Regions from separate parts of the Arthrobacter sp. KBS0703 genome, predicted to be linked through region 2. Evidence: riboswitches for the same ligand, from Rfam matches in the RefSeq annotation. Region 2 holds a riboswitch; each other region holds the start of a gene.

Region 1 (7,066 bases), 470 kb from region 2:
TGGTTGATCAGCAGGGCGGCTTCCACGGTGTCCAGGGCCAGCCGCTCCATCCTCGAAGCCAACTGGTCCGACGTAGCCATGATGTCCGGCAAAGTGGGCAGGGCCTCACGGGCCCAGGCCGGCACGGTCTTGTTGTTGCTCAATGCCTCGCAGATGACCAGGACGAAGCGGTCCACGAGCCGGCGCAGCGGAGCCGTGGTGTGGGCGTACGCCGTCCCGATGGCAGACTGGGTGGCCTCGTCCGGGACGGTTCCGTCAAAGTGGGTGTACCCGGCACCCCGGAAGAGCATGCCTGCCGAATGCAGGATGGCCAGCTGGCGGTGGTCGGTGGGATCGAGCGTCCGGAGGTAATCCCCGTAGCTGGCTTTTCCGTCCCACGGCTTGCCCAGGGCAGCGGTCTGGCGCCTGAAGTGGCTGAGGGAGCGCTCGTCCGGTGCCGGCATGGTGCGTAGGATACCGACTTTGCCCTCAAGCATCAGGCCAGCCGCTGCCATCCCCGTCATGAGGGAAATCTGGGCGTTCCAGTCCTCCACCGGAAGCTGCGGCGCCGCCACGATCCGGTAGCCGCCGTCGGGAAGCTGCACGATTTCCTGCTCCGGCGTGTTCAGGCTTGCCCCGCCGCGGGCGCGTTCCAGCTCAACCCGCTTCAGCCCGACCTCGCGCAGGAGCACCAGCACCGGCGCGGCAGTTCCGGCGTCAAGTTCGGCCTGGACGTTCTTGTAGTTGAGCTTGGCCCGGCTGCGGACCATTGCCCGGCGCACCAGCACGGACGTCACTTCGGCGGCGGCATCGAGCTCGAACTCCCACACGAACGCCGAACACAGCTGCCCGGCGAGCAGGCTGCCGGCATTCTCGCTGATGACCTCCGGGTGCAGTGGAATGCGGCCGTCGGGGGCGTAGAAGGTCTGTCCGCGGCGGCGGGTTTCGGCGTCGAGGGCGCCGCCCGGGGCCACGAAGGACGGCACGTCCGCGATGGCATAGAGAATCCGGTAACCAGCCCCGGACCGTTCGATGAAGAGCGCCTGGTCCAGGTCGGTGGACGACGGCGGATCTATCGTCAGGAATTCGACGGCGGTCAGATCAAGCTCCGGCAGCTCCCGTTCCGCCACGGCCGCTTCCGCTTCTTTGAGCACGTCCTCCGGGAATTCGCCGGGCAGTTCCAGCTCCGTTCGGAGCGCGCTCAGGGCGTCCGCAAGCGCGTTGGTCTGCTCATGGACGCTGGGGGACAGGCGATGATGTGACACGAAAATCAGGTTAGCCCGAATTGCGCCGTTAGTCTTGGATTATGGGCACATCCTCGGCTGACACCGCTCGGTACGACCGCTTCGTGGCAGATCTGTTCGGCGTCATGGCCTACGGCGAGCTTTCCGCGTTCGAACGGCTCTCCTCGGATGCCCGCTATTCGCCCACGCTCCACGACCGCGCCGTGCTCGGCAGGATCGCCGTCATAGAGTTCCGGCATTACGAGATCGTGAATGCGAAGCTCGCCGCCATGGGCGTGGACGTCGAGGATGCCATGCTCCCGTTCCAGGCCGCCGTTGATCACTTCCATGAACGGACCCGGCCGGCGGACTGGTACGAATCCCTGATGAAGGCTTACGTGGTGGACACGGTCTCCGCCGATTTCTACCGCATGGTGGCCCGGTACGTGGATGCCGAAACCCGGGAGGTCATCGAGCAGATCCAGTCATCGGAGGAAGCCACGGACGTACTCCGGGAACGCCTGAAAGGGGCGCTCGCCGACGATCCCCGGCTCGCCTCGCGGCTGGCGCTGTGGGGCCGCCGGCTCCTGGGCGAGGCCGTCACCCAGGCCCAGCGCGTGGGCTACGAACACGCATTCCTGAGCGGGTTGCTCACCGAAGCGGAGGACGGTGCGAACGATGCCGCGGCGCGGGAGCTGATACGCAGCCTCACGGCGGAACTCGCGGACAACCACTCGCGGCGGATGGTGCAGCTTGGCCTGAGCGGATAGCGGCCCGCTCGGCCCGTAAAGGTTGCGGGTCGGCTGGGCGTACCCGGCTGCGACCCGACCTCTGCTACGACGCAGCGGCCGACTGGTCGGCGGCATCCAGGGCGGACAGCAGCTCGGCAGCCGCGGCTGCCGGATCGGGCGCCTCGGTGATGGCGCGGACGACGACGATCCGGCTGGCGCCCGCCGCCACGACCTGCTCCACGTTGGTGAGATCGATCCCGCCGATGGCGAACCAGGGCAGGAGCAGGCCGCCGACTCTTTCCTCATCCGCCTTGCGGACGGCCTCGTCGGCGTACCGGACAAGGTCAAGGCCGACGGCGGCACGTCCGGGCTTGGTGGGGGTGGCCCACACGGGTCCCACACAGAAATAGTCCAGCCCGGTGCGGCCGTGGGTGGCGGCGATGGCGGCATCCACCTGGCCGGTGGTGTGCGTGGACAGCCCGATCACCGTGGCGGCGTGCAGGAGCTTGCGCGCCGAACGGAGCGGCAGGTCTTTTTGGCCGATGTGGAACACCGGTGCCCCGGACAGTGATGCGATGTCCGCACGGTCGTTGACGGCCCAGAGCCGGCCGTGCCGGTGGGCTGCCTGGCGCAGGACGTCCAGAAGTTCGAGTTCCTCGGCGGCCTCAATGGTCTTGTCGCGCAGCTGGATGATGTCCACCCCGCCGGCGAATGCCGCATCAACGAAATCGGCGAAGTCGCCGCGCTCCTGGCGGGCATCGGTGCAGAGGTAGAGGCGGGCGGTGGTGTGGACGTCATGCGCGGTCATGGCACCCAGCCTAGTTCCTCTAAACTGGGCAGGTACCGCGGGAGCCCGCTGCAGCTGTCACAAACGGCGCAGGGCTGAGAGGGCGTGAGAGCCGACCGCTTGACCTGATCCGGTTAGTACCGGCGTAGGGAAGGATTTCCATGAACCCTGGATCCGGCGGGACCACCGCTGCCACAGCAACTCTGCATGCCGACGTCGCCGTCATCGGCGGCGGCGTGGTGGGCCACGGGATTGCCTGGGAGGCAAGGCGCTCGGGACGCTCTGTGGTCCTCATCGATGAAGCGCCCGGAACGGGCGCCAGCTGGGCGGCCGCAGGGATGCTGGCACCGGTCAGCGAGCTGCATTACCAGGAAGAGGAACTCCTGGAGCTGATGCTCGATTCCTCGGCCCGGTGGCCGGCCTTCGCTGCCGCGCTCGCAGACGGCGGGCGGGACACCGGTTACCTCCCGACGCCGACCCTCGCCGTCGGCGCGGACCCCGCCGACCGCCGCGCGCTGATGGACCTACGCGAAGTCCAGCGGGCCAGCGGGCTCGTCGTCGAACCACTGACCATCCGGGAGGCACGGTCCCGGGAGCCGCTGCTGAGTCCGGGCATCTCGTGCGCCCTGGACATCCCGGCCGACCACCAGGTGGATCCGCGGCGGCTCGTGGAGAGCCTCGCCGCTGCGCTCGCCGAGCACACGCCCGGTTCCGGGACCGCGGTGGCCGGTGCGTGGAAGGGATACGCGGTCAGGGAGCACGCCGCTGGCCTGCTGTGGGACAACGAGGGGGTCTGCGGAGTCCGGCTCACCGGCGGCGGGACTGTCCTGGCCGGCGAGACGGTAGTGGCCAACGGCCTGGCCGCGGGATCGCTGGACGCGCTGCCGGAGGGCCTCAGGCTTCCGCTGCGGCCCGTGTACGGGGACATTCTCCGGCTCAGGGTCCCGGAGCGACTCCGCCCGCTGCTGACCGCCACGGTCCGGGGCATGGTCCGGGGCGTGCCCGTGTATGTGGTTCCGCGCCGGGACGGCACCGTGGTGATAGGTGCCACCCAGCGGGAGGACGACCTGTCCGGACCCAGCGCGGGCGGGGTCTATCAGCTGCTCAGGGATGCGCAGTCCCTGGTGCCCGCAGTGGCGGAACTTGAGCTCCTTGAAACCACAGCCAGGGCGAGGCCGGGAACACCGGACAACGCGCCGTTGCTGGGCCGTGTCCCGGCAGGCCGTGCCCCGTCAGGCGCCGGAAGGTCGGTGGCCGGGCTCATCGTCGCCACCGGGTTCTTCCGCCACGGCGTGCTCCTGACCCCGGCGGCCGCGGCAATCTGCCGCGAGCTGATGGACGGCGTGGAGGACGGCCGCTGGGCTGCCTTCCGGCCTGGGAGGTTCTCCCCGGAGCTGTCCGCATCCGGCGCCGCCGCAGTGAGCGCCGGCAAGCCACACAGCGCCGGCAACCCATCTTCAGCCGGCGACCTGTATTCATCCGGCACAGTCACATTTGACCAGGACAAGGAACCAGCATGAACATCACACTGAACGGTATTGAACAGGCAGTGGGCGCCGGCGCCTCCGTCACGACGCTCGTCAGCCAGGTCACGGGGCGCATACTTGCCGCGGACGGACAGGCCGCCGACGGCCAGCGGCTCGGGGTGGCCGTGGCACGCAATTCCGAGGTGGTGCCCCGGAGCCAGTGGCACAGCACGGCCCTTGCAGAGGGCGACGACATCGAGCTCGTCACAGCAGTCCAGGGAGGATGAGGACGATGACCGAAACAACAGCGGCCGCAGCGCAGCAGGGGACCGGTTCAGCCGACCGCCTCGTCATTGACGGCGTGGAACTGACCTCGCGGCTCATCATGGGCACCGGCGGGGCTCCCAGCCTGGACGGGCTCGGCGCCGCGCTGCTGGCCTCCGGCACCGAGCTGACAACGGTAGCCATGCGGCGCTACTCGCCCGCCGAAACGGGATCCCTGTTCCAGCTGCTCCTGGACAACAACATCCGCGTGCTGCCAAATACCGCCGGCTGCTTCACGGCGCGGGACGCCGTCATGACGGCCGAGCTGGCGCGCGAGGCCCTGGAAACCGACTGGGTGAAGCTGGAAGTCATCGCCGACGAGCACACGCTCCTCCCGGACGCCGTGGAGCTTGTGGACGCCACCGAGCAGCTGGTCAACCGCGGTTTCAAGGTCTTTGCCTACACCAACGATGATCCCGTCCTGGCGCTGCGGCTCGAAAACCTGGGGGCAACCGCCGTCATGCCGCTGGGCTCACCCATCGGGACCGGGCTCGGAATCCTCAACCCGCACAACATCGAGCTGATCGTGTCGCGGGCTTCCGTTCCGGTGGTGCTGGATGCCGGGATCGGCACGGCCTCGGACGCGGCACTGGCCATGGAGCTGGGCTGCGACGCCGTACTGCTGGCCACTGCGGTGACCCGGGCCCAGAACCCGTCGCTCATGGGGGAGGCCTTCAAACACGCGGTTATCGCCGGTAGGCTGGCGAAGGCGGCCGGGCGGATCCCGCGCCGCGAGCATGCCTTGGCGTCATCGGCCATGGAGGGCCGGGCAGAGTTCCTGTAGGTCCGGACCGCCCACGGAGACCATGCGGCGCGGCACGCTCACTGGATCCTCGCTTAGGAGTCAGCCGTGGCCGCCAGAGACGACATCCTCACCCGCCCGCAGATCGACGCTGCGCTCGCCGGCCTGCCCGACTGGCGCTACCGGCTCGGCGGCCTGGTCACCGTCTACAAGACGCCGACGGCGGCTTCCGCGCTTGAGCTGATCGCCGCCGTCGGGCGCATTGCCGAGGACAGCAACCACCATCCCGACCTGGACTGGCGCTATAACCGCTTGTTCATCCGGTTCAGTTCCCACGACGCCGGCGGCGAGGTCACGCCGCGCGACGTCAACGCCGCGGCCGCGGTCTGCGACGCCGCAGCGGCTGCGGGAGCCCAGTCGGAGCCCGGCCTGTACCATCTAGATGTGTATAAGAGACAGGTACCGGACCGTGGAGATCGGGATCGACACCACGGACGCGGCGGAGATCTCCGAGGTCTGGCGAGTGGCCCTGGGCTACCGGAAGGGGCGGGACGGCGACCTGGCGGACCCCCACGGCCGCGGGCCGGGGCTATCGTTCCAGGAAACCGGCACTCCCAACGACAACCGCCTGCACGTGGACATCCACCGGTCCAAGGCCGAATCTGCGCCGGCCCTCGAGAAGACGGCGGCCACCGGCGCGTTAATGGACAGAGACCACGCACCCGGCCGGGTGGTGGTCACTGACGCCCAAGGGAACCGGCTATGCCTCTGCACTGAGGAAGGCACCGGGCCGGCAACCTAGGAGCACCCGACTGCTAGATCTTCAGGGCAGCCGTCAGCCGCTGGGTGTCCTGCCGTGCACGGACCCTGCCCAGGTATATGGCGACTGCCACGGCAGCCGCGGTGCCGGCGATCATGGGAACAATCCACGGAATCCACGTGAGTCCCGGCTGGTAGCCGAGACCCGCCGTCATGCAGATGATCCAGGCAAGCATTCCCACCCCGGCAGCCACGCCCGCCGGGAGGAGAATGCCGTACTTGGCGTGACGTTTGTCATTGGCCCAGACGATGAAGCCAGCAGCGACGGTCACCAGGAGCACAATAGCGAGGGACAGCACGGTGCTTCCTACAGTGCGCCGAAGCCGACCCGGCGGACTTCCTCGGCGCCGATTTCGACGTAGCCCAGGACGTTCGCGGGGATGATGATCTGCCGGCCCTTTTCGTCGGTCAGCCGCAGCTCAGTGCCTTTGGCGAGGGATTCCGCTACAACCTTGGCCACGGAGTCTGCATCCTGAGACGATTCCAGCACAATTTCGCGGCCGATGTTCTGAATGCCGATCTTTACTTCCACAGCAAGGCCTCCCAGCCAATCAAAGTTGAAATTTCAAAGGTGTTCTTCCTTTGTAGTCTAGGACTCTTTGGGGAAGCGAGAGATTCCGCGCCAAGCTAAACGGTAGATGAGGTCACTGGCGACATCGAGGTCGAGATTGCCGTCCGTTTCGAGCCAGTAGCGTGCGCTGACCTGCGCCATCCCGGCGAGGCCGCGGCCGAGCAGCTGGGCCTCCAGGAGCGGCAGTTTGGTGTCTTCGGCGATGACCTGCGCGATGGCGTCCGCGAAGGCCTTGTTGAAGGTCTCAAGGCGCGCGCTGACGTCCGGATCGTTGACGAGGTCGGACTCGAACACGAGGCGGTGCGCCTGGTCGTCACTGTCAATGAACCGGTAGTAGGCGCGCATGACGGCCTGGACGCGCTCCTTGTTGTCGGTGGTGGAGTTGAGCGCGCCCATCATGAGGTCGGTCAGGGTCCCGAGGTGG
Region 2 (7,066 bases):
GCAAGCAGCGGCGGATCGAGAACGCGCTGAAGTCCGGCGACTCCGTCCTGGTCCAGGTCACCAAGGACCCGGTCGGCCACAAGGGCGCCCGCCTCACCAGCCAGATTTCGCTGCCCGGCCGGTACCTCGTGTACGTTCCCGGCGGTTCCATGACTGGCATCTCCCGCAAGCTCCCAGACGTCGAACGCAACCGCCTGAAGCGGATCCTCAAGGACCGCCTGCCGGAGAATGCCGGCGTGATCGTCCGCACCGCGGCGGAAGGCGCCTCGGAGGAGGAGCTGACGCACGATATCAACCGGCTGCGCGCGCAGTGGGAAGGCATCGAGGGTCAGTCGAGCTCCACGAAGGTCCTCGCCCCGGAACTGCTCTACGGAGAACCGGACCTGACCATCAAGGTGGTCCGCGACGTCTTCAACGAGGACTTCTCGAAGCTGATCGTTTCCGGCGAGGAGGCGTGGGACACCATCGAGGCCTACGTCACCTACGTGGCACCCGACCTGGTGGGCCGCCTGGAGAAGTGGACCAAGGACACCGATATCTTCGCGGCCTGGCGGATCGACGAGCAGATCCACAAGGCCCTGGACCGCAAGGTGTTCCTGCCCTCCGGCGGCTCGCTGGTGATTGACCGCACCGAGGCCATGACCGTGGTGGACGTTAACACCGGCAAGTTCACCGGCAGCGGCGGCAACCTCGAGGAGACCGTCACCAAGAACAACCTGGAAGCCGCCGAGGAAGTGGTTCGCCAGCTGCGCCTGCGCGACATCGGCGGCATCATCGTCATCGACTTCATCGACATGGTGCTCGAATCCAACCGCGATCTGGTCCTGCGCCGCATGGTGGAATGCTTGGGCCGTGACCGCACCAAGCACCAGGTGGCCGAAGTGACCTCCCTGGGACTGGTACAGATGACCCGCAAGCGCATGGGCACCGGTCTGCTGGAAGTCTTCGGCGAGCAGTGCGAGACGTGCGCCGGCCGCGGCATCGTCACCCACGACGAGCCCGTCGAGCACCGCCTGTCTCTTATACACATCGTGGCCGCTGAGCACCATGTCCCGCGGACCGAGAGCCAGCCCGTCGCCCGCACCGAGCGCAAGAGCCGCCGCCGCGGCAAGGGCGGGCAGGTTGCGACTGACGGCGCCCCGGCGGCTTCGGCCGCTGCCCACCCGGAGCCCACCGACGCGGAGCGCCACGCCAAGGCCGAAGCCACCCGGGCAGCACTGGCCAACATTGCAGCCGCAGCCCACGCCGCGCACCTGCATGAGGATGCCGCCCACAGCGCCACCGGCGACGCCGCCCGTCCGGACGTGCCCGCCGCGGCCGCCCCGGAAAGCCCGGTCGTGCACCGCGCCCCCGAGACGGAAAGCGTTTCGGGCCGCCCGGGTGCCGTGCTGACCTTTGGGCGGCGAGAAAGTGGTGCTGCCGTTTGTTGAGCACGCTGACGAACACGCCAAGGAATCCCCGGCACTGACCCTGGACCGGCTGGAGAAGGCCTTCGCCCACCTCGGCGAGCCGGCGCCCTCCGCTGGGGGAAACGCCCCGGCCGCCGCAGCACCGGCAGCTGCTGAACGCGCAGCTGCTGCCCCTGCTGCGGCAACGGCACGTCCCGCCACGGGAGCCCCGGGTTCTGACGGTGACCGCTATGAGGACCACTCCGCCCTGCAGCCCCGGGCCCGCCGCCCGCGCCGCAACCGCAGCGCCAGCCGTGCCCAGGGCGCAGCGAACGAGACGTCGGTGGAGCACCACGAGACGGCTCCGGCAGCAGCCACCGGGCACTCACACGAGGCCAAGGCTCCTGAAGCGGAATCAGCGGCGGCCGCCAAGCCGGCGAACGAACCGATCATTCTCGGAGTAGGCGTACCCGCCTCAGAACTCTGAGCTGACCCGTCATGACGGAGGCCGGTGCTGCAGTTGCAGCACCGGCTTCCGCTGGTTAACGCCGTTGGTCGTAATCCGCAACGCAGTGCCGGCGGCGGAGTTAGCCGCTAGGCTGGGGGACTGACACGGGGTGCCGCGCCAGGTGCCGGCTGAGATCCAAACCCGTTGAACCTGTCCGGTCAGCACCGGCGAAGGGATGTCTCGTTTGTCTACAGCATCTGTCCTGCCCGCGCCTGCGGCCGCTCCCGGTTCCGCCGTCAGCGACGTCGACACGACCGTCGCTACGTCCCGGACCATTCCGCGTGTCCTTGCCATCGCCGGCTCGGATCCGTCGGGCGGCGCCGGTATCCAGGCGGACCTGAAAAGCATCGCAGCCAGCGGCGGCTACGGAATGGCCGCCATCACGGCGCTGACCGCCCAGAACACCAGGGGGGTGAGCGGCGTGCACGTTCCGCCCGCGCCGTTCCTCACCGCGCAGCTGAACGCCGTCAGCGACGACATCAGTGTTGACGCCGTGAAAATCGGAATGCTCGGTGACGAGCAGGTGATCACCGCGGTCCGCAGCTGGCTGGAGAAGGTCCGTCCCGGCGTCGTTGTTCTTGATCCCGTCATGGTGGCGACGAGCGGCGACCGGCTGCTTCAGGCGTCCGCCGAGGCGGCCCTCCGCGCGCTCCTCCCGCTGGCTGACCTCATCACCCCCAATCTCGTGGAGCTGGGCATGCTGCTCGGCGAGCCCGAGGCTGCGAGCTGGTCCGAGGCGCTGGAGCAGGGCAGGCGGCTTGCAGCCGGAACCGGGGCCACCGTGCTGGTCAAAGGCGGCCACCTCGACGGCGATGACTGCCCGGATGCCCTGATCAACACCCGGGGCCTGCTGTCCGCCGACGTCGTGGTGGTGGACGGCCAGCGGATCCAAACGCGCAACAGCCACGGCACCGGATGTTCGCTGTCGTCCGCCATGGCAACGGTCCAGGCGAGGCTGGGGGACTGGGAAGCATCCCTGCGCGCCGTCAAACCGTGGCTTGCCGAGGCGCTCCGCACCTCCGACCAGCTGGAGGTGGGCAGCGGCAACGGACCGGTGAACCACTTCCACCACCTGCCGTCCGCGAACCTGCCCTCCGGTGACTTGACGCCTGGCGCCCCGGCGCCGGCCGGACCGCCGCGGCGGGAAGGCGACTTCGCCGAGCTACTGCGCGCAGAAGCCGCTGCCGATCTCGAAGCGATCTTTGGCCTGGGATTCATCAAAGCGCTGACGGACGGCACGCTTCCGGAGAAGCAATTCGCCTATTACCTTGCCCAGGACGCCATCTACCTCAACGGGTACTCGCGCGTCCTGGCACGGGCCAGTGCCCTTGCCCCCACCGAATCCGAACAGCTGTTCTGGGCCCGGTCGGCGCAGCAGTGCCTCGAAGTCGAATCGGAGCTGCACCGCAGCTGGCTGAGCACCAGGACGATGCAGGCGGAACTGGGGCCCGTCACCAAGGCCTACGTGGACCATCTGCTGGCCGCGTCGGTGTCCGGCAGCTATTCAGTCCTGGTGGCCGCGGTCCTGCCGTGCTTCTGGCTGTACGCCGACGCCGGGGAGGCCCTGCACGCGCAATTCGTTGCGGCCGGGGCGCCTGCGGCCCACCCGTACGCCGATTGGCTGCGGACTTACGCCGACGAGGACTTCGCCGCCGCCACGAGGAAGGCCATCGGCATCACTGACGCGGCGGGACTCGCCGCGTCGCCGGCCGAGCGGGAGGCCATGGTGACCGCCTTCCGGCAGTCCTGCCGCTACGAGGTGGAATTCTTCGACGCGCCGCGCCACCACAGCTGACCGGAATCGGGGGCCAGACCCGGTAAGATAGTCGCGCACGGTAACGGCAAGTCGGTGCGGAAGCCCTTGTGGCGCCTATCACGGACAACCCGCCGAAACCAGCCTCATTTGCGGCCGAAGGCAAAATTAGCGTATTCTAGATCTTCGGTGCTTACGCCAACACTTGGGTTATGACCCCGGGAACCATCCAATCGGAATAGTTCTTGGGTTAGCTCACGGGTTCCCCCGGGGAACCCACGGCGTTGAGGCACAGCGAGAGCCAGGCCAAACAATTGGACCCGGATTCCGCACGCAAATTTAGTAATAAACGTCGAGAGAAGTGAGTTCCCAAGTGGTGTACGCGATTGTCCGCGCAGGCGGCCGCCAAGAGAAGGTTTCCGTTGGAGACTTCGTTACCCTGAACCGCGTCGCCGGTGGAGCTGGCAGCACCATTGAGCTGCCCGCACTGCTCCTGGTGGACGGTGAGAAGGTCACCTCCGCAGCTGCGGACCTGGCCAAGGTAACTGTTACGGCTGAGATCCTTCAGGACCTTCGTGGTCCGAAGATCGTCATCCAGAAGTTCAAGAACAAGACCGGTTACAAGAAGCGCCAGGGTCACCGTCAGGAACTGACCAAGGTCAAGATCACCGGAATCAAGTAACCCCACCGGTTACGGTTCAGGTTTTCAGCAGATTCCCCAGAATTTAAAGGCAGGCATTCCAAATGGCACATAAAAAAGGCGCGAGCTCCACTCGCAACGGTCGTGACTCCAACGCCCAGTACCTCGGCGTCAAGCGCTTCGGCGGCCAGGTAGTTTCCGCAGGCGAGATCATCGTCCGCCAGCGAGGCACCCACTTCCACCCCGGTGCAGGCGTTGGCCGTGGCGGAGACGACACCCTGTTCGCACTGCAGGCCGGCGCTGTCGAATTCGGCACCCGCCGCGGCCGTCGAGTCGTGAACATCGTTGCTGCTGCAGCTGCAGAGTAACAACAAGATCTGAACCGGTGGAGCGGGCCATGATGGCCCGCTCCACTGTTCTTTTAACCGCATTACAATCAATTTGGGTGTCCAAGACAGCCAGGTTAAGCACAGAGGAGATTCACCGTGGCGAGCTTTGTAGACCGGGTAGTACTGCACGTATCCGGCGGTACCGGCGGCCACGGCTGTGTCTCCGTCCACCGTGAGAAGTTCAAGCCGCTGGGCGGCCCCGACGGCGGCAACGGCGGCGACGGCGGCGACGTCATCCTGCGGGTTGACTCGCAGACCACCACGCTGCTGGACTACCACCACGCCCCCCACCGGCATGCCACCAACGGCGGCCCCGGCATGGGTGACTGGCGAGGCGGCAAGAACGGTGAAACCCTGATCCTTCCCGTACCCGACGGCACCGTCGTGAAGACCAAGGACGGCCAGGTCCTTGCCGACCTGGTGGGCGAAGGTACCGAATTCATTGCGGCGGCCGGCGGCCAGGGCGGGCTGGGCAACGCCTCGCTGTCCTCCCAGAAGCGCCGTGCGCCCGGGTTCGCCCTGCTCGGCATCGAAGGCGACTCCAGCGACATCGTGCTGGAACTCAAATCCATAGCCGACATCGCACTGGTCGGATTCCCTTCCGCCGGCAAGTCGAGCCTCATCGCGGCAATGTCCGCCGCCCGTCCCAAGATTGCGGACTACCCCTTCACCACGCTCATCCCCAACCTCGGCGTGGTCCAGGCTGGCGAGGTCCGTTTCACCATCGCCGACGTCCCCGGACTCATCGAGGGAGCCAGCGAAGGCAAGGGCCTTGGCCACAACTTCCTCCGCCACGTGGAGCGTTGCGCGGCTTTGGTGCACGTTTTGGACTGCGGTACGCTCGAATCTGACCGTGACCCGCTCGCCGACCTCGCAATTATTGAAGCTGAGCTCGAAAAATACGCCGTTGACATGAGCTACGCCGGCACTGACGGCGAAGTTGTCCCCCTCAACCACCGGCCACGGCTGGTCGCCCTGAACAAGGTCGATCTGCCGGACGGCAAGGACATGGCTGAATTTGTCCGGCCTGAGCTGGAATCCCGGGGATACCGTGTTTTCGAAGTCTCAGCCACAAGCCATGAGGGCCTGCGCCAGCTTGGCTTCGCCATGGCCGAGATCGTCAAGGCCGCCCGCGACACCGTGGCCGCCACGCCCCCCAAGGTGCATGCTCCGGTGCTGCGTCCGCGTGCAGTCAACGTAGCCGGATTCAGGATCCGCCGCGAGGAAAAGAACCTGGAGCCGCTGTTCCGCGTCCTGGGCGAGAAGCCTGTGCGCTGGGTCAAGCAGACCGATTTCACCAACGAGGAAGCCATCGGCTACCTCGCCGACCGCCTCGCCAAGCTAGGCGTGGAAAACGAGCTGTTCAAGCAGGGCGCCAAGCCCGGCGACACCGTGGTGATCGGTGAAGACGACGGCGTGGTATTCGACTGGGAGCCCACCATGATGGCCGGTGCCGAGCTGCTCGCCTCTCCGCGTGGCACCGACGTCCGCTTTGCCGACATCGGCGACCGCCCCACCCGCGGGCAGAAGCGCGACGAACAGCAGGAGCGCCGCGACGCCAAGGCTGCGGCACGCGCCGAGCTGGAGGCCGAGCGCAAGGCCGGCATCTGGACTGAGTCAGTCAGCGGCCGCCGCGCTGCACGGCCGCTCAAGGAGAGTGGACTGAACACCGAAAATGAGGAGTGAACCCGCACACGTGACCGATAATTCCGCAATTGTCATCGAGGAACCCAAAACTGAAGACCGCAGCATGCTCGCCAGAGCGCGCCGCATCGTCGTCAAGGTAGGATCGTCGTCTCTTACGAGCATTAAGGGCGGAATCTCAGAGGAAGCGCTGACCGAACTCTCGGATGCGCTGGCCGCCAAGTGCAATGACGGAACTGAAATCATCCTGGTTTCTTCCGGTGCCATCTCGGCAGGACTGGCACCCCTGGGCCTGGCAAAGCGCCCGCGCGACCTTGCCACCCAGCAGGCCGCTGCCAGTGTGGGCCAGGGCCTGCTCATGGCCCGCTACACCCAAGCCTTCGGCGCCCACGGCGTGACCGTGAGCCAGGTGCTGTTGACCGCGGATGACCTGATGCGGCGCAGCCACCACCAGAACGCGTTCCGGGCACTGAACCGACTGCTGAACCTCGGCGTCGTGCCCGTGGTCAATGAGAACGACACCGTCGCGACCCACAAGATCCGCTTCGGCGACAACGACCGGCTCTCTGCCCTCGTGGCACACCTGGTCCGGGCTGACGCGCTGGTGCTGCTCTCCGACGTCGACTCCCTTTATGACGGACCGCCCTCCAAGGGCGCCAAGCGCATCCCGCAGGTCGACGGCCCGCAGGACCTTGAAGGTGTGTCCATCGGCAGCCCCGGCAAGGCCGGAGTGGGCACCGGCGG
Region 3 (7,066 bases), 110 kb from region 2:
ACCGGGAAGGTACGCTCAACGCCGACGCCGAAGGAAACCTTGCGGACGGTGAAGGTTTCGCGGATGCCGTCACCCTGGCGGCCCAGGACGAAGCCCTGGAATACCTGGACACGGGAGTTCTTGCCTTCGATGATGTTCACGTGAACCTTGAGGGTGTCACCCGCGCGGAACTCGGGAACATCGGTGCGCAGCGAGGCTGCATCTACGGAATCGAGGATATGCATTGATCCACTCCTGGTGAACGCCACAGGTCATTCACTTTGGGTCACGGCACCAAGCCCGGATTTAGGCCCGGGAATTGCCGCCGAAAGTGTTGTGGTCCGGTTCCGCCACTGATTGGCGGTACCGGGTTGCCTTGCTGTTGGTTGCGCTCCCCCTGTGGCAGGTGCGGACCCAGCAGACACAAGGACTAATTTTGCCACACTCGGCGGTCTTCAGCCAATCGCGGCGGACGGTCAGGCGGACGCGGCGCTTCCGGAGTCCGGCCGGCGCTTGAGGCGGCCGTCGACGACGTCGTACCCCAGGTCCGCGAGGGCCGTCCGGTCCGCGCGGGGAAGACTTCCGGCGTCGAAAGTCTCCAGCAGGTCAGGCCGGCGTTCCGCCGTCCGGCGGTACTGCTCGTGCCGGCGCCACTGGGCAATCTTGCCGTGGTTTCCGCTGAGCAGGACCGCCGGCACCTCCCGGTCACGCCAGAGCGATGGCTTGGTGTAGACGGGGTACTCGAGCAGGCCGTCCGAGTGCGATTCCTCCACGAGGGACTCCGGGTTGCCCACCACACCGGGCAACAGCCTGCCGATGGCCTCCACCATGGCCAGGACGGCGACCTCGCCGCCGTTGAGGACGTAATCACCGAGGCTGACCGGGCGCACGGTGAAGTGCTCCTCCGCCCATTCGATGACGCGTTCGTCGATGCCTTCATACCGGCCGCAGGCGAAAACCAGCTGATCCTCTTCCGCGAGCTCGTAGGCCAGCGCCTGGTTGAAGCGCTCCCCTGCCGGGGACGGCACGATGAGCACCGGCTTGCCGCCGGCGTCGGCCGGCTGCGCCGCGGCCACCGAAGCCAGGGCCTGGGCCCACGGCTCGGCCTTCATGACCATACCGGCGCCGCCGCCATAGGGGGTGTCGTCCACGGTGCGGTGGCGGTCGGTCGTGAAGGAGCGGAGATCGTGGACGTTGAGGTCCAGCAGGCCGTCCTGCCTGGCCTTGCCGATCAGCGAGAGTTCCAGCGGTGCCAGGTACTCGGGAAAGATACTGACGACGTCGATTCTCATCTAGGCTTTGGCCCCCGGCTCGGCAGCTCCGGCGTCGGAGTCCCCTGCCTCGCCGGCTCCGGCGTCCTCGGCGTTGATCTCGAAAAGGCCGGCGGGCGGCGTCACCAGGACATAGCCTTCCGCGACGTTCACCTCGGGGACGATCTGCTCGACGAAGGGAATCAGGATCTCCTTGCCGTCAGGTGTCGTGACCACGAGCAGGTCCTGCACCGGCATGGTGTGCAGGCCCGAGACCTTGCCCACCACCTGCGAGCCGACCTTCGCTTCGAGGCCCACGAGTTCGTGCTCGTACCAGCCTTCGTCGTCGTTGTCCTCAAGCTCCTCGGTCTCGATGAACAGCTTGGCGCCGCGGAGGGTTTCAGCCTCGTTCCGGGTTTCGATTTCCTCGAACGCCAGCAGGAGGATGTCCTTGTTCCAGCGGGCACTGAGAACAGTGAGCGGCCCGGCCGAGGCGGGCTCGACCACAAACTCGGTGCCGGGGACGAACCGGTCGCCGGGCGCGTCGGTAAGTACCTGGACGGTCACCTCACCGCGGATTCCATGGGGCTTGCCGATTCGTGCCACCTGAAGCTGCATGTGTTCCTCTGTTCCGGAATGCGTCGTGAAAAATTTGGGGGTTGTCCGTGAAAGCAGTCCGGCCCCTTCACCGTTAGCTGGTGAAGGGGCCGGACTCAAGACAAGTGTTGCAGGCGCGTTACCGGCGGCGGTCGGTGTCGACGACGTCGACCCTGACCTGCTCGCCATCTGCCAGTGCCGCCACTACCGTGCGCAGCGCGCGGGCGGTGCGGCCCTGGCGTCCGATTACCCGTCCAAGGTCATCCTGGTGAACGCGCACCTCGAGGGTATCCCCGCGGCGGTTGTTCTTGGCGCTGACCTTGACATCCTCAGGGGAGTCAACGATTCCGCGGACAAGGTGTTCGAGCGCTTCTGCCAGCAACTTACTCAGCCTCGGTGGTCTCTGCTTCAGCCTCGGCGGGAGCTTCTGCCTTGGCCTTCTTCGTGATGGCTTCCGGGATGATCACGGAACCCTTTTCCGGGGCAACGAAGGCTTCCTTGGCAACCTTGGTCTTCAAGGTGCCTTCCTGGCCCGGGAGACCCTTGAACTTCTGCCAGTCGCCGGTGACCTTGAGGATCGCGGCAACCTGCTCGGACGGCTGTGCGCCGACGCTGAGCCAGTACTGGGCACGGTCCGTGTCGACCTCGATGTATGAGGGCTCTTCGGTGGGGTGGTACTTGCCGATCTCTTCGATGGCACGGCCATCACGCTTGGAGCGTGCGTCCATGACGACGATGCGGTAGTACGGTGCGCGCATCTTACCGAAGCGCTTAAGGCGAATCTTTACGGCCACTTTTGTGGTCACTCCTGTTTCTGAAACGGGGTCGAGCCCGGCGTTCTGCACCCGTGGGGCGGGCCGTACTAGGGGGTTCATAAGGACAAGATCCAGACGCGGAGAGAGGGGCCACGCAGATCGAGTACCTGTTTATTGTGCCAGATCGGCCGCGTTATTTCGACTTGACATGCGCGGAGACCGTGTTTTCGCGGTTCCGGGCCGCATTCGCGCCGTGACCCGGGGTCCGCAACGGGAGCCACGCCGAACGGGCCGGCGCGGCGCCGCCGTCAGGAGGACCAGACGTAGAGGCCGGTCCTGCTGCCCTCGTCGACGCTGCCGGCGAGCTCCGCCAGCTGCTGGACATACTTCCGGGCTTCCTCGGGGCCGAAGGGCATGTCGTCCTCGGCCGCCCACCGCTCGGCGACGTCGTCCAGGACGTCGCCCTCGCCTTCGGACTCGTAACTCAGCAATTCAGCGAGCGCCCGGACCATGGCCGGCGGCACGCCGAGCAGGGAGTCGCTGGCGACGTCCACCATGGCCAGTTCATAATCGGCCCCGGCCGCGTGCACGGCAGTGCCGGCGAGGTCCCCGAGCTGCTCGATTTCAAAGTCGCTGATGCCGGGAATGCGGACGCCCGCCCCGGCAGCGGCGCCCCCGCCGTCAAGATCTTCGGCGCGCTTGAGGGCTTCCTTGTGGGTGGCGACAAATATTTCGGTGAAGCCCATGGAATTCGTCCTCGTTCCGTCGACGGCGTGTGCCCTTGGCGGCGGCGGAGACCGCCCCGGGCTGTTTGAATTTAGCCTAACCCACGGCGCACGTGCCCTGCCGGAAGGACCTAGCGGACGGCTACGCGGATCTGGTTGCGCCAAGGGTCTTCGAAGCGAAGCTCGGCGCCCGTGTGGTGCGAAGCGACGCCGGCAACCTTGAGCCGATCCGCGAGGGCTCCGACGTCGTCACCGGACGGGACTTCAATCAGGACCTCACCCAGGCCCAGGGTGTCGCGGCGCGGGCCGGCGCCCCGGCTGTTCCAGACATTCATGGCCATGTGGTGGTGGTAGCCGCCGGCCGAAACGAAGAGCGCCTGGCCGTGCCAGCCGGCCGTCTTTTCGAACCCGAGCGTCCCGACGTAGAAGTCGTGGGCCGACTGGACGTCGCCGACCTGGAGGTGCACGTGTCCGACTCCGGCCTCCGTGCCGCGCTGGCCATCCACGGACTCCTGGGTCAGGTGCTCCTGCAGGTACCGCTGCGGCGGCAGCGCCAGACTGTCCATGACGACGTTTGTGCCGTCCCAGGCCCAGGCGTCGCGGGGGCGGTCCCAGTAGAGCTCAATGCCGTTACCCTCGGGGTCGCTGAAGTAGAACGCCTCGCTCACGAGGTGGTCGGCGCTGCCCGTGAAGGACTGCGGCTCATACTGGGCTGCGCTGGCCACCGTGGCCGCCAGTGCCGCCTGGCTGTCGAAGAGGAGGGCGGTGTGGAAGAGGCCCGCTTCACCCCGGCCGGGGACGTTCAGTCCGGGCGCGGGGGCCAGGTGGACCAGCGGCGTCTGCAGCCGCCCGAGGTAGAGGCCGCCGTCCTGCTCTGCCACGACGTCGAGGCCGAGGGCCCGCTGGTAGTAGTCGGTCATGAGGCTCATGTCCCCCACCTTGAGCATGACGGTGCCCATGGTGAGATCGGCAGGAAGAAGATCCTGGTTGCTGGATGCTGTTGTCATTGAGTGCTCCCTGACTCCCCGGCCACCGGATTTCGGTGGTCCCTACATCTCTAAATTACTTGAAGCTTCAATTTATTCCTAACGGACGATCTTCCCCCGCAGAACCACGCCTTTCAGATCGCGGATCGTTTCCGGATCCGCGCGGGGATCCTCCGAGCACAGGACCACGTCGGCGCTGGCCCCCTCGGCCAGGCCGTCGGCCCCCAGCCACCGGCGGGCGCCCCAGCAGGCGGCGTCCAGGGCTGCAGCCGCCGGAAGGCCGGCTGCGTGGAGTGCCAGAATCTCGTCGGCGATCCGGCCGTGCCGGATCACACTGCCCGCGTCCGTTCCGGCGAAAACCCGCACCGTGGCCTCGTAGGCTTCCAGGACGCGCTCATTCCGGCGCTCCCACAGCCCGCGCATGTGGGCCGCATAGCGCGGGAACTTGGCTTCGGCTTGGTCGGCGATGTCCGGAAACGTGGCGATGTTGATGAGCGTCGGAACGATCGGCACCTGCTGTTCCACGAAGCGGGGAATGTGCCGCGGCAATAGCCCTGTGGCGTGTTCGACGCAGTCGATTCCGGCGTCGAGCATGTCATCCAGGGTGTCTTCTCCGAAGCAGTGCGCAGTGACCCTGGCGCCTTCATCGTGGGCGGCGCTGACGGCGTCCCGTACCGCCGCGGCCGGAAACGACGGCGCGAGGTCGCCGGCGTCGCGGTCGATCCAGTCCCCCACCAGCTTGACCCAGCCGTCCCCGGCACGCGCCTGCTTCCGGACCGCCTCCACCAGATCCTCCGGTTCGACCTCGACGGCGAAGTTCCGCAGGTAGCGCCGTGTCCTGGCGATGTGCCGCCCGGCCCTGATGATCCTCGGCGCATCCGGCGATTGCTGCAGCCACCGGGTGTCGCTGGCTGCGCCCGCGTCCCGGACCAGCAGCGTCCCGGCATTCCGGTCCGTCATCGCCTGGCCGTGCGCCACGTCGTCGTCCACGGCGCCGCCGGGGCCCAGCCCGATGTGGCAGTGCGCGTCCACGAAACCCGGCAGTACCCAGCCGTCCAGCACAACGTCCGGACTTTCAGTCGGCCGCTGGAAGGTCAGCCAGCCGTCCACGGCCCAGAGTCCGTGCCGCTCCCGGTCCGGGCCGGTAAGCACGGTTCCGCTGAATTCAATGATGCGCGCCATGACTCCAGCCTAATCCGCCGGCCGGCCCTGGCCAGGGGCGCCGTCCCGCCCGTGGCCGCACGCCCTGTCACACCTGCAGTCACACCGGGCATGGATGGGCGGCGGCCCGCTGCCCTGTGGTAGCTTCGTCTACGACCACACGGGTGCCCCTGCAGGGGCTGAGATCGGGCTAGCGCAGCCTGCGACCGTTGAACCTGTCCGGGTAATGCCGGCGAAGGAAGTGAGCAGTAAATGAACACCCAGAAAACACAGCTGATCCCTGCCCAAAATGAGGCAGCCGAAGCTGAAACCGGCCAGGCGACCACCCAGTCGCTGAAGTCCCATTCCCTGGCCTACCTGGAGGGGGACGGCCTGCGGGTTCCGGTAACGGAGATCGCCCTGGAGCCCTCACCCAACGGGGAACAGAACGAGCCGCTGCGCGTCTACCGGACGGCCGGACCCGGCAGCGACCCGGTGGTGGGCCTGGCGCCGTTCCGCGCGGAGTGGATTGAGGCCCGCGGGGATACGGAGCCGTACGGCGGCCGGGAGCGGAACCTGCTCGACGACGGCCGGTCAGCCGTGCGCCGCGGCGCAGCTTCCGCGGAGTGGAAGGGAGCGCAGCCGGTGCCCCGCCGCGCCGTCGGCGGTAAGACGGTGACGCAGATGCACTACGCCCGGCAGGGCGTGGTGACTCCGGAGATGCGCTTCGTCGCCCTGCGGGAGAACTGCGATGTTGAACTGGTGCGCAGCGAAGTGGCGGCCGGGCGCGCCATCATCCCGAACAACATCAACCACCCGGAATCGGAGCCGATGATCATCGGCAAGGCCTTCCTGGTGAAGATCAACGCCAACATCGGCAACTCGGCCGTGACCAGCTCCATTGCCGAAGAGGTGGACAAGCTCCAGTGGGCCACCCAGTGGGGCGCCGACACCGTCATGGACCTCTCCACCGGGGATGACATCCACACCACGCGGGAATGGCTGATCCGCAACTCCCCCGTGCCGATCGGCACCGTGCCCATCTACCAGGCACTGGAAAAGGTCAACGGCGAAGCCAACGCACTGACGTGGGAGATCTTCCGGGACACCGTCATCGAGCAGTGCGAGCAGGGTGTGGACTACATGACCATCCACGCCGGCGTGCTGCTGCGCTACGTTCCCCTCACAGTCAAGCGGGTCACCGGAATCGTGTCCCGCGGCGGCGCCATCATGGCCGGCTGGTGCCTCGCCCACCACCAGGAAAACTTCCTCTACACGCACTTCGACGAACTGTGCGAGATCTTCGCAAAGTACGACGTCGCCTTCTCGCTGGGAGACGGCCTGCGGCCCGGCGCGACGGCGGACGCCAACGACGCCGCCCAGTTCGCCGAACTCGACACCCTGGCCGAGCTGACCCAGCGCGCCTGGGAATTCGACGTCCAGGTCATGGTGGAAGGGCCGGGCCACGTCCCGTTCCACCTGGTCCGGGAAAACGTGGAACGCCAGCAGGAGCTGTGCAAGGGAGCCCCGTTCTACACCCTCGGGCCCCTGGTCACCGACATAGCCCCGGGCTACGACCACATCACGTCCGCCATCGGCGCCACCGAGATCGCCCGCTACGGCACGGCCATGCT
Region 4 (7,066 bases), 3.0 Mb from region 2:
GGAACACTGCTGGGAATCGGACTGGCGACGGCGGCGGCCTCCGGCGTTGCTCCCGTCCTCCTGGGCGGCGAGGTCTTCCAGAGCGCCATCCTCCAGTTCTGGCTGCCGGTCTTCGGCGACATCAAGTTCGTCACGTCCACCATTTTCGACATCGGCGTCTACATCGTGGTGATCGGGCTGGTGCTCGATGTGCTGCGGAGCCTGGGCGCGGAGATCGACGAACACTTTGAGGAACAGCCGGACCAGCCCGGCCGGGACGGGGAACCGGCAGACCAGCCGCCCGATGAGCGGGAGCCCGGCGGCATCCCGGCCGAAACCACGGCAAGGGGCAAGGCATGAGCGTCAACCTGACCCTGCTGACGGTCATGGGCGCGCTCTACGCCTGCGGCATTTACCTCATTTTGGAACGCAGCCTGACGCGTGTGCTTCTGGGCCTGATGCTGCTGGTCAACGCCACCAACCTGCTGATCCTGGCTACCGGCGGCTACGCGGGCCTGGCTCCGTTCTTCAGCAAGGACACGGACCCGCGCGCCTACAACGATCCCCTGCCCCAGGCCCTGATCCTGACGTCGATCGTGATTTCCTTCGCCGTGACCGCCTTCATGCTCGGCATCATCTACCGGACCTGGGTGCTGGCCCGCCAGGATGAGATCCAGGACGACGTCGAGGACCGCCGCGTGGCGGAAACACCGAGTTTCGACGCGGAGGACGACGCCGTCATCCCCGTGGAGACCTCGGAGTTTCCGCTCACCATGCTCGGCTCCGACGGAACCGGCGTGACAGATTCGTCCGCCGGCGACGCGGCGGACGGCGACTCCGCAGGCAGCGACTCGTCGGCCACCGTCAAGGCCGGCGCGAAGACGATTCCCGCAGAGGACGCCGCCCTCGAGGAAAAACCCGGCTCCGCCAACGTCCACCCCGGCCCCGAAGGAGGTGTGAAGTGAACATCGCAAGCTTTGCCCCGCTCGCCGTCGTACTTCCCATCCTGGGCGCCGCGCTGACGTTCCTGCTGATCCGGCATTCCCACGCCCAGCGCACCGTCAGTATCGCCCTTTTGTCGCTCACGCTCCTGCTGGAATGCTGGCTGCTGGCGTCTGTCTGGGGCGGCGGCACCGAGGCGGTCAACATCGGCGGCTGGCTGCCGCCCTGGGGAATCGTCCTGGTGGTGGACCAGTTCTCCTCGCTGATGCTCGTGGTCTCCTCCGCGGTGAGCCTTGCGGTCCTGGTGTATGCCACCGGCCAGGGCATGGCCGACGGCGACCAGGACGCCCCCGTCTCAATCTTCCACCCCACGTACCTCATCCTGGTGGCGGGCGTCTCCAACGCCTTCCTCTCCGGGGACCTGTTCAATCTTTACGTCGGTTTCGAGATCCTGCTGACGGCAAGTTACGTCCTGATGACACTGGGTGGCACGGGCCCGCGCATCCGGGCCGGCGTCACGTACGTGGTGGTCTCCGTGGTCTCCTCCGTGCTGTTCCTCATCGCCATCGCCATGATCTACGGCGCCACCGGCACCATCAACATGGCCGATCTGGCCATCAAGCTCGGGGAGCTCGACCAAGGCACCAAGACCCTCCTGCACGTCATGCTGCTCGTCGCCTTCGGGATCAAGGCGGCCGTCTTCCCGCTGTCCTTCTGGCTGCCTGACTCGTATCCCACGGCTCCCGCGCCCGTGACCGCCGTGTTCGCCGGCCTGCTGACCAAGGTGGGCGTGTATGCCATGGTGCGCACCGAAACCCTCCTCTTCCCCGGGGACACCCTTAATTCGCCGCTGATGGTGGCCGCGCTGCTCACCATGGTGGTGGGAATCCTTGGCGCCCTCGCCCAGAGCGACATCAAGCGTCTGCTCTCGTTCACGCTGGTCAGCCATATCGGCTACATGGTGTTCGGTCTCGCGCTGTCCTCCGTGGCCGGGCTCGGTGCGGCCGTGTACTACGTGGCGCACCACATCACCATCCAGACCAGCCTCTTCCTGGTCACCGGCCTGATTGAACGGCGCGGCGGAAGCTCCTCCGTGGACCGGCTGGCCGGGCTGGCCAAGCTGTCCCCGCTCCTGGGCCTCCTGTTCTTCGTGCCCGCCATGAACCTGGCAGGCATTCCGCCGTTCTCAGGATTCCTGGGCAAACTCGGGCTGATGCAGGCAGGCATCGGGCTGGGCACCCCACTGGCCTACGCACTGGTCATAGGAGGGACGCTGACCAGCCTTCTGACCCTGCTGGCGGTTGCCCGCGTCTGGAACCGTGCGTTCTGGCGGAAACCCGAGGACGCCGAGCACCCGGATCCCGTGCTGCTCGCCGAGGCCAAGGACTCAGCGACCGGCGATCGCGCGGGCAAGTCCAACGTGACGCTGCTGCCCAGGACCATGGTGGGCTCCACGCTCGGGCTCGTGGTGCTGGGCGTGGCGCTGACCGTTTTCGCAGGCCCGCTGTTTGACCTGGCAAACCAGTCCGCGGCGGTCATGCTGGACAGGTCAGCCTACATCCAGTCGGTGCTAGGCGAGAACGCGCCTGTTCCGGGATTTGCCCTGGGCGGCGGTGGGAAATGAGCCGGCAGCGAATCTCCCTGCGGCAGGAACTGCCGCTGCTCGTGTGGCTCGTGATCGTCTGGGGCGCCCTCTGGCAGGACTTCAGCCCGGGCAACCTGCTGTTCGGAGCCCTGCTGGCCGCCGCAGTTGCGCGCCTCTTCTACCTGCCGCCCGTGGAGCTGAGCGGCCGGTTCAACGTTCTCCGGGCGGTTCCGTTCGCCGTCATGTTCCTTGGCAGGGTGGTGGCCGCCAGTTTCCAGGTCTTCTACCTGGCCGTGGCCAAGGGGCCCAAGGTGACCAACGCCGTCGTCGCCGTGCCGTTGCGGAGCCATTCCGACCTCATGGTGACCGCCACCGGCCACGTCATCTCCCTGATCCCCGGATCACTGGTGGTGGAAGTCGACAGGTCCACGTCCACGCTGTACATCCACGGGCTGAACGTCCGGAACGCCGACGACGTGCAGAAGCTCCGCAAGGAGGTCCGGGACACCGAGGCAGGGCTCATCCGGGTCATGGGATCCAAAGAAGAACTTGCCGCCCTGAACCAGGAGGTTGGCGCATGATGGAGCTGGTCCTGACCGTCACGGCAGTGGTCCTGTCCCTCGCCGCGGCAGGCGCAATCGTGCGCATCGCCCGCGGCCCCTCCCTGCTGGACCGGGTGCTGGCGGCCGACGTGCTGCTGGCCATTCTCGGAGCGGCGCTGTGCATCGACATGGCCGTGAACAGGCACCTCAACAACCTGATGCTGCTCGTGGCCGTGTCCATCATCGGCTTCATCGGTTCGGTCACGGTGGCCCGGTTCGTGGCCGACCGGCGGGAGCAGACCAATGAATCCTGAGGCCAGCACCGTGGACACTGTGATCGACGCGGTTTCGGCCGTCTTCATGATCGTGGGGGCAGTGATGTCCCTGGCCGCAGCCATTGGCCTGCTGCGCTTCCCCGACCTCATGAGCCGCATGCACTCGGCCACCAAGCCGCAGGTGCTGGGGCTGTTCCTGCTGCTGGCCGCGGTGGGGCTGCAGCTGCGCACCTGGTGGGTGTGGCCGGTGCTGCTGGTGGCGTGGATCTTCCAGCTGCTGACGGTGCCGGTTTCCGCCCACATGGTGGGCCGGGCCGGCTACCGCACCAAGCACCTCCACAGGGAGCTGCTCAGCAGCGATGAGCTGGAAGCCGTGGTGCTGAAGGCCGCCCAGGCGGCCAAGGACGCGAAGCGCGACGGCGGGAACCGCACCGCCGATTGAGCGCGGCCCGCGGGTTCCGGCAGGTTCAACCAGCGGCCGGCTCAACCAGCGTGGGCTAGACGATGTCCTGGCTCTTGGCGAAGCGGGTGATGGCCCGCTGCGTGCCGCGGTTGGCCAGCACCTGGATGACGGCGCTCACGGATGCGGAAATGAGCGCGAACGTCAGCGCCGAACGCAGCGTGGTGGGGACGTCGTCCTTGCCGCCCTTCGGCGGCTTCCGGCCGGTGGTCTTTTCCCAGATGGTATCCACGGCCTTGGTGCCGGCGAACCCGGCCAGCAGGCTGACGCCCGTACCAAGCAGCTTGATGAAGAAATTCATTCAGGGACTCCTAGCGTCTTGAATTCTGGACTTCCCCTAGCCTAGCCGCATGGACTGGTGGATTTCCGTCAGCGCCTGAACCACCAGATCGTGGTCGGCCTTCTGCGGCAGCCCGGACACCGTGACAATGGCGACCGCGCCGACGTCGCGCACATAGACGGGGAAGGCGCCGCCGTGGGCCGCATAGGTGGACTGGTCGAACCAGGCGTTGTCCTCGATCCGGCTGCCGCCCACCCTGCCGCGCAGGCCCACCAGCAGCGACGGTTCCTCGTAGCGTGCCGCCGTCCGCTGCTTGGCCTTGACCCAGCCCTCGTTGTCCGGCGTGGCGCCTTCGAGCGCCACGTGGAACAGGACCTGTTCGCCCTTGGTGATGTCGATGGCGATGGGCAGGTTGCCCTTCTTGCCGAGTTCAACCAGCAGGAGGCCCAGGTTGAGGGCGTCGTCCTTGCTGAAGGCGGGAAACTGCAGCGCGGCGATCTGCGCCTCGATCTCGGCGATCAGCGCCTCCAGGGAACCTGCGGGCTGTTCGTCGGGGGAGTCGGGGTCGAAGCCGGTCGCTGCGCCAATGACGGAGTCCTGTTGTGTCATGGCCCCAATGTACTCCGGACCGGTAACCGGCAGGCGCGGAAACTCCCGGATTGTGACACCTGCCCCCGGTCTTCCGGGGCCGTCCCGGTGTAAACTGGATCAGCCCACAAGGGCAGATTTATTACGACAGGGGAGCGCCACCGTCGGGGATCACTGGCAACTGCCAGCCGAACCGCGGATGGGCGCTGAGAGTGCGGACAGCCGCAGACCCTCGAACCTGATCCGGCTAGTACCGGCGCAAGGGAGTCGAGTTCTCAAAGTGTCCGGCAGCTGGCGGCCCAACCACCCGCAGCCGGGGAGCGCTTTCCCCTCCTGTTCCTCAGGAGGACATTATGACAACTGCAGCAATCAAGAAGACCGGTTACAACTGGCGCGTGACGGACATCGTGGTGGCGGCACTGATCGCCGTTGCCGGCGGCGTGATCTTCTGGGCCTGGTCCCAGGGCGCCAACCTCATTTCCGCTCCGGTCAACGCGGTCTACCCGCCCCTTTCCGGGCTCTACGCCGGCGGCTGGATGATCCCGGCCGTGCTCGGCATGCTCATCATCCGCAAGCCGGGCGCGGCGCTGTTCTGCGAGACCGTTGCCGCCACCGGTGAACTGATCATGGGATCCCAGTACGGCACCACGGTGCTCATCTCGGGTGTCCTGCAGGGCCTCGGCGCTGAGCTGGTGTTCGCCGCCTTCATGTACAAGAAATTCAACCTGCCCGGGTCGCTGCTGGCAGGAGCCGGCGCCGGCCTGTTCTGCGGCCTGAACGATTCGTTCCTCCCGTGGGGCTGGAACATCGCCTACACGGCAGGGGACAAGCTCGCGTACATCATCTTCACCTCCATCTCCGGCGCGATCATTGCCGGCGCCCTGTCCTGGATCGCCACCCGCGCCCTGGCCAAAACCGGCGTGCTGAGCTCGTTCGCGTCCCGCAAGGCAGCCACGGAGCCCGTCTTCTCCTGATGCCCACACCTCACGACGGCGGTGTCCGCCCCGCCGCGGTCACCGCCCGCGGCTGGGGCTGGCGCCACGCCGGACGAATCAGGCCGGCAGTCCACGGGCTGGACCTGGACATCCGTCCCGGGGAGCGCGTCCTGCTCCTGGGCCCCTCCGGCGCCGGCAAATCCACGCTGCTCCACGCCCTCGCCGGCGTGCTCGGCGACAGTACCTCCGGAAACGTGACAGCAGCCGACGGCGGCACCCCAGACAGCGACGACGCGGACGAATCCGGCAGCCTCCTGATCGACGGCGAGCCGCCGCACACCCGGCGGGGCCGCGCCGGCCTCATGCAGCAGGACCCCGAAACCCAGGTGGTGCTCTCCCGCCTCGGCGACGACGTCGCGTTCGGCGCGGAGAACCTCTCGGTTCCCCGCGACGCGATCTGGGCGCGCGTGCACGAGGCGCTGGACGACGTCGGGCTGGTGCACCTGCCGCTGAACCATCCGACGTCGGCGCTGTCCGGCGGGCAGAAACAGCGCCTTGCGCTGGCCGGCATCCTGGCGATGCGTCCCGGGCTGATCCTGCTGGACGAGCCCACGGCCAATCTTGACCCGGCCGGTGTGCTGGAAGTCCGGGACTCCGTGGGGCGCTGCCTCGACAAGACGGGCGCCACGCTTGTGGTCGTGGAGCACCGGGTGGCGGTGTGGAAGGACCTCGTGGACAGGATCGTGGTCCTGCAGCCGGGGTCCGCCACGCGGCCGGCCGTGCTGATCGACGGCCCCCCGGACCAGGTCCTGGAACAGGCACGCGGCATGCTCACCGCCGCCGGGGTCTGGGTGCCGGGCTACGTTCCGGCCACGCGGCGGCGGACGTTTGGCGGCACTGCAGCAGCCGCGGGCCTTGCTGCCGCCAACATGCCGGGGGAGCTGGCCGTTGCCTCCGGCCAGCTGCTCCTCGCCGCCGAGGACCTGGCGGTTTCGCGCGAACGTCCCCGCCGCCGCGGCTTCAAGTCCGTCCCGCCCGTTCCCGTCCTGCGGGACGTCGCGGCACAGGTCCGCGCCGGTGAGGCGCTGACCGTCACCGGACCAAACGGCGTCGGCAAGTCCACGTTCGCGCTGACCCTCGCCGGACTGCTTCCGCCCGTGGCCGGCACGGTGTCCGCCGCAGTGGAACTGAGCCGCGGCGCCGGGATCGACCCCTACAAATGGAAGGCGGAGCAGCTGATCGCCAGGATTGGAACGGTGTTCCAGGAACCCGAGCACCAGTTCGTCACGGGCCGGGTCCTGGACGAGCTCCAGTTCGGCCCCAAGCACCTGGGCCACGGCGAGGAACGCGTGGACGAGCTGCTGGAACGGCTCCGCCTGACCGAGCTCGTGGACGCCAACCCATACACCCTCTCCGGCGGAGAGAAGCGCCGGCTCTCGGTGGCCACCGTCCTGGCGGCGCACCCGCAGGTCCTGGTCCT

The links. Region 2 has a riboswitch for thiamine pyrophosphate ahead of B1A87_RS05725 (bifunctional hydroxymethylpyrimidine kinase/phosphomethylpyrimidine kinase). Riboswitches for the same ligand answer to the same signal wherever they lie in the genome.
Region 1: linked by a shared signal. The riboswitch ahead of thiO (glycine oxidase ThiO) and the one ahead of B1A87_RS05725 (bifunctional hydroxymethylpyrimidine kinase/phosphomethylpyrimidine kinase) in region 2 are both predicted to bind thiamine pyrophosphate.
Region 3: linked by a shared signal. The riboswitch ahead of thiC (phosphomethylpyrimidine synthase ThiC) and the one ahead of B1A87_RS05725 (bifunctional hydroxymethylpyrimidine kinase/phosphomethylpyrimidine kinase) in region 2 are both predicted to bind thiamine pyrophosphate.
Region 4: linked by a shared signal. The riboswitch ahead of B1A87_RS19745 (ECF transporter S component) and the one ahead of B1A87_RS05725 (bifunctional hydroxymethylpyrimidine kinase/phosphomethylpyrimidine kinase) in region 2 are both predicted to bind thiamine pyrophosphate.

Annotation. Positions count from the first base shown of each region.
Region 1 is NZ_MVDG02000001.1:739,402-746,467, forward strand. It holds gene B1A87_RS03555 (RNB domain-containing ribonuclease) at 1-1,244, opposite strand, end outside; gene B1A87_RS03560 (ferritin-like fold-containing protein) at 1,286-1,972, shown strand; gene thiE (thiamine phosphate synthase) at 2,037-2,741, opposite strand; TPP riboswitch at 2,769-2,889, shown strand; gene thiO (glycine oxidase ThiO) at 2,882-4,240, shown strand; gene thiS (sulfur carrier protein ThiS) at 4,237-4,473, shown strand; gene B1A87_RS03580 (thiazole synthase) at 4,479-5,294, shown strand; partial or broken gene B1A87_RS23570 (4a-hydroxytetrahydrobiopterin dehydratase) at 5,361-5,579, shown strand; gene B1A87_RS23575 (VOC family protein) at 5,695-6,054, shown strand; gene B1A87_RS03590 (hypothetical protein) at 6,068-6,370, opposite strand; gene B1A87_RS03595 (DUF3107 domain-containing protein) at 6,379-6,603, opposite strand; gene B1A87_RS03600 (TetR/AcrR family transcriptional regulator) at 6,661-7,066, opposite strand, start outside.
Region 2 is NZ_MVDG02000001.1:1,210,365-1,217,430, forward strand. It holds partial or broken gene B1A87_RS05720 (Rne/Rng family ribonuclease) at 1-1,875, shown strand, start outside; TPP riboswitch at 1,992-2,089, shown strand; gene B1A87_RS05725 (bifunctional hydroxymethylpyrimidine kinase/phosphomethylpyrimidine kinase) at 2,072-3,691, shown strand; gene rplU (50S ribosomal protein L21) at 4,023-4,331, shown strand; gene rpmA (50S ribosomal protein L27) at 4,394-4,657, shown strand; gene obgE (GTPase ObgE) at 4,775-6,364, shown strand; gene proB (glutamate 5-kinase) at 6,429-7,066, shown strand, end outside.
Region 3 is NZ_MVDG02000001.1:1,098,487-1,105,552, reverse strand. It holds gene rplS (50S ribosomal protein L19) at 1-224, opposite strand, end outside; gene trmD (tRNA (guanosine(37)-N1)-methyltransferase TrmD) at 456-1,271, opposite strand; gene rimM (ribosome maturation factor RimM) at 1,272-1,847, opposite strand; gene B1A87_RS05165 (RNA-binding protein) at 1,966-2,208, opposite strand; gene rpsP (30S ribosomal protein S16) at 2,210-2,620, opposite strand; gene B1A87_RS05155 (hypothetical protein) at 2,890-3,327, opposite strand; gene B1A87_RS05150 (VOC family protein) at 3,438-4,313, opposite strand; gene B1A87_RS05145 (amidohydrolase family protein) at 4,392-5,474, opposite strand; TPP riboswitch at 5,604-5,711, shown strand; gene thiC (phosphomethylpyrimidine synthase ThiC) at 5,706-7,066, shown strand, end outside.
Region 4 is NZ_MVDG02000001.1:4,250,566-4,257,631, forward strand. It holds gene B1A87_RS19705 (Na+/H+ antiporter subunit A) at 1-339, shown strand, start outside; gene B1A87_RS19710 (Na(+)/H(+) antiporter subunit C) at 336-944, shown strand; gene B1A87_RS19715 (Na+/H+ antiporter subunit D) at 941-2,545, shown strand; gene B1A87_RS19720 (Na+/H+ antiporter subunit E) at 2,542-3,087, shown strand; gene B1A87_RS19725 (monovalent cation/H+ antiporter complex subunit F) at 3,084-3,362, shown strand; gene mnhG (monovalent cation/H(+) antiporter subunit G) at 3,352-3,765, shown strand; gene B1A87_RS19735 (DUF4235 domain-containing protein) at 3,821-4,084, opposite strand; gene B1A87_RS19740 (heme-degrading domain-containing protein) at 4,121-4,672, opposite strand; TPP riboswitch at 4,791-4,934, shown strand; gene B1A87_RS19745 (ECF transporter S component) at 5,005-5,625, shown strand; gene B1A87_RS19750 (ABC transporter ATP-binding protein) at 5,625-7,066, shown strand, end outside.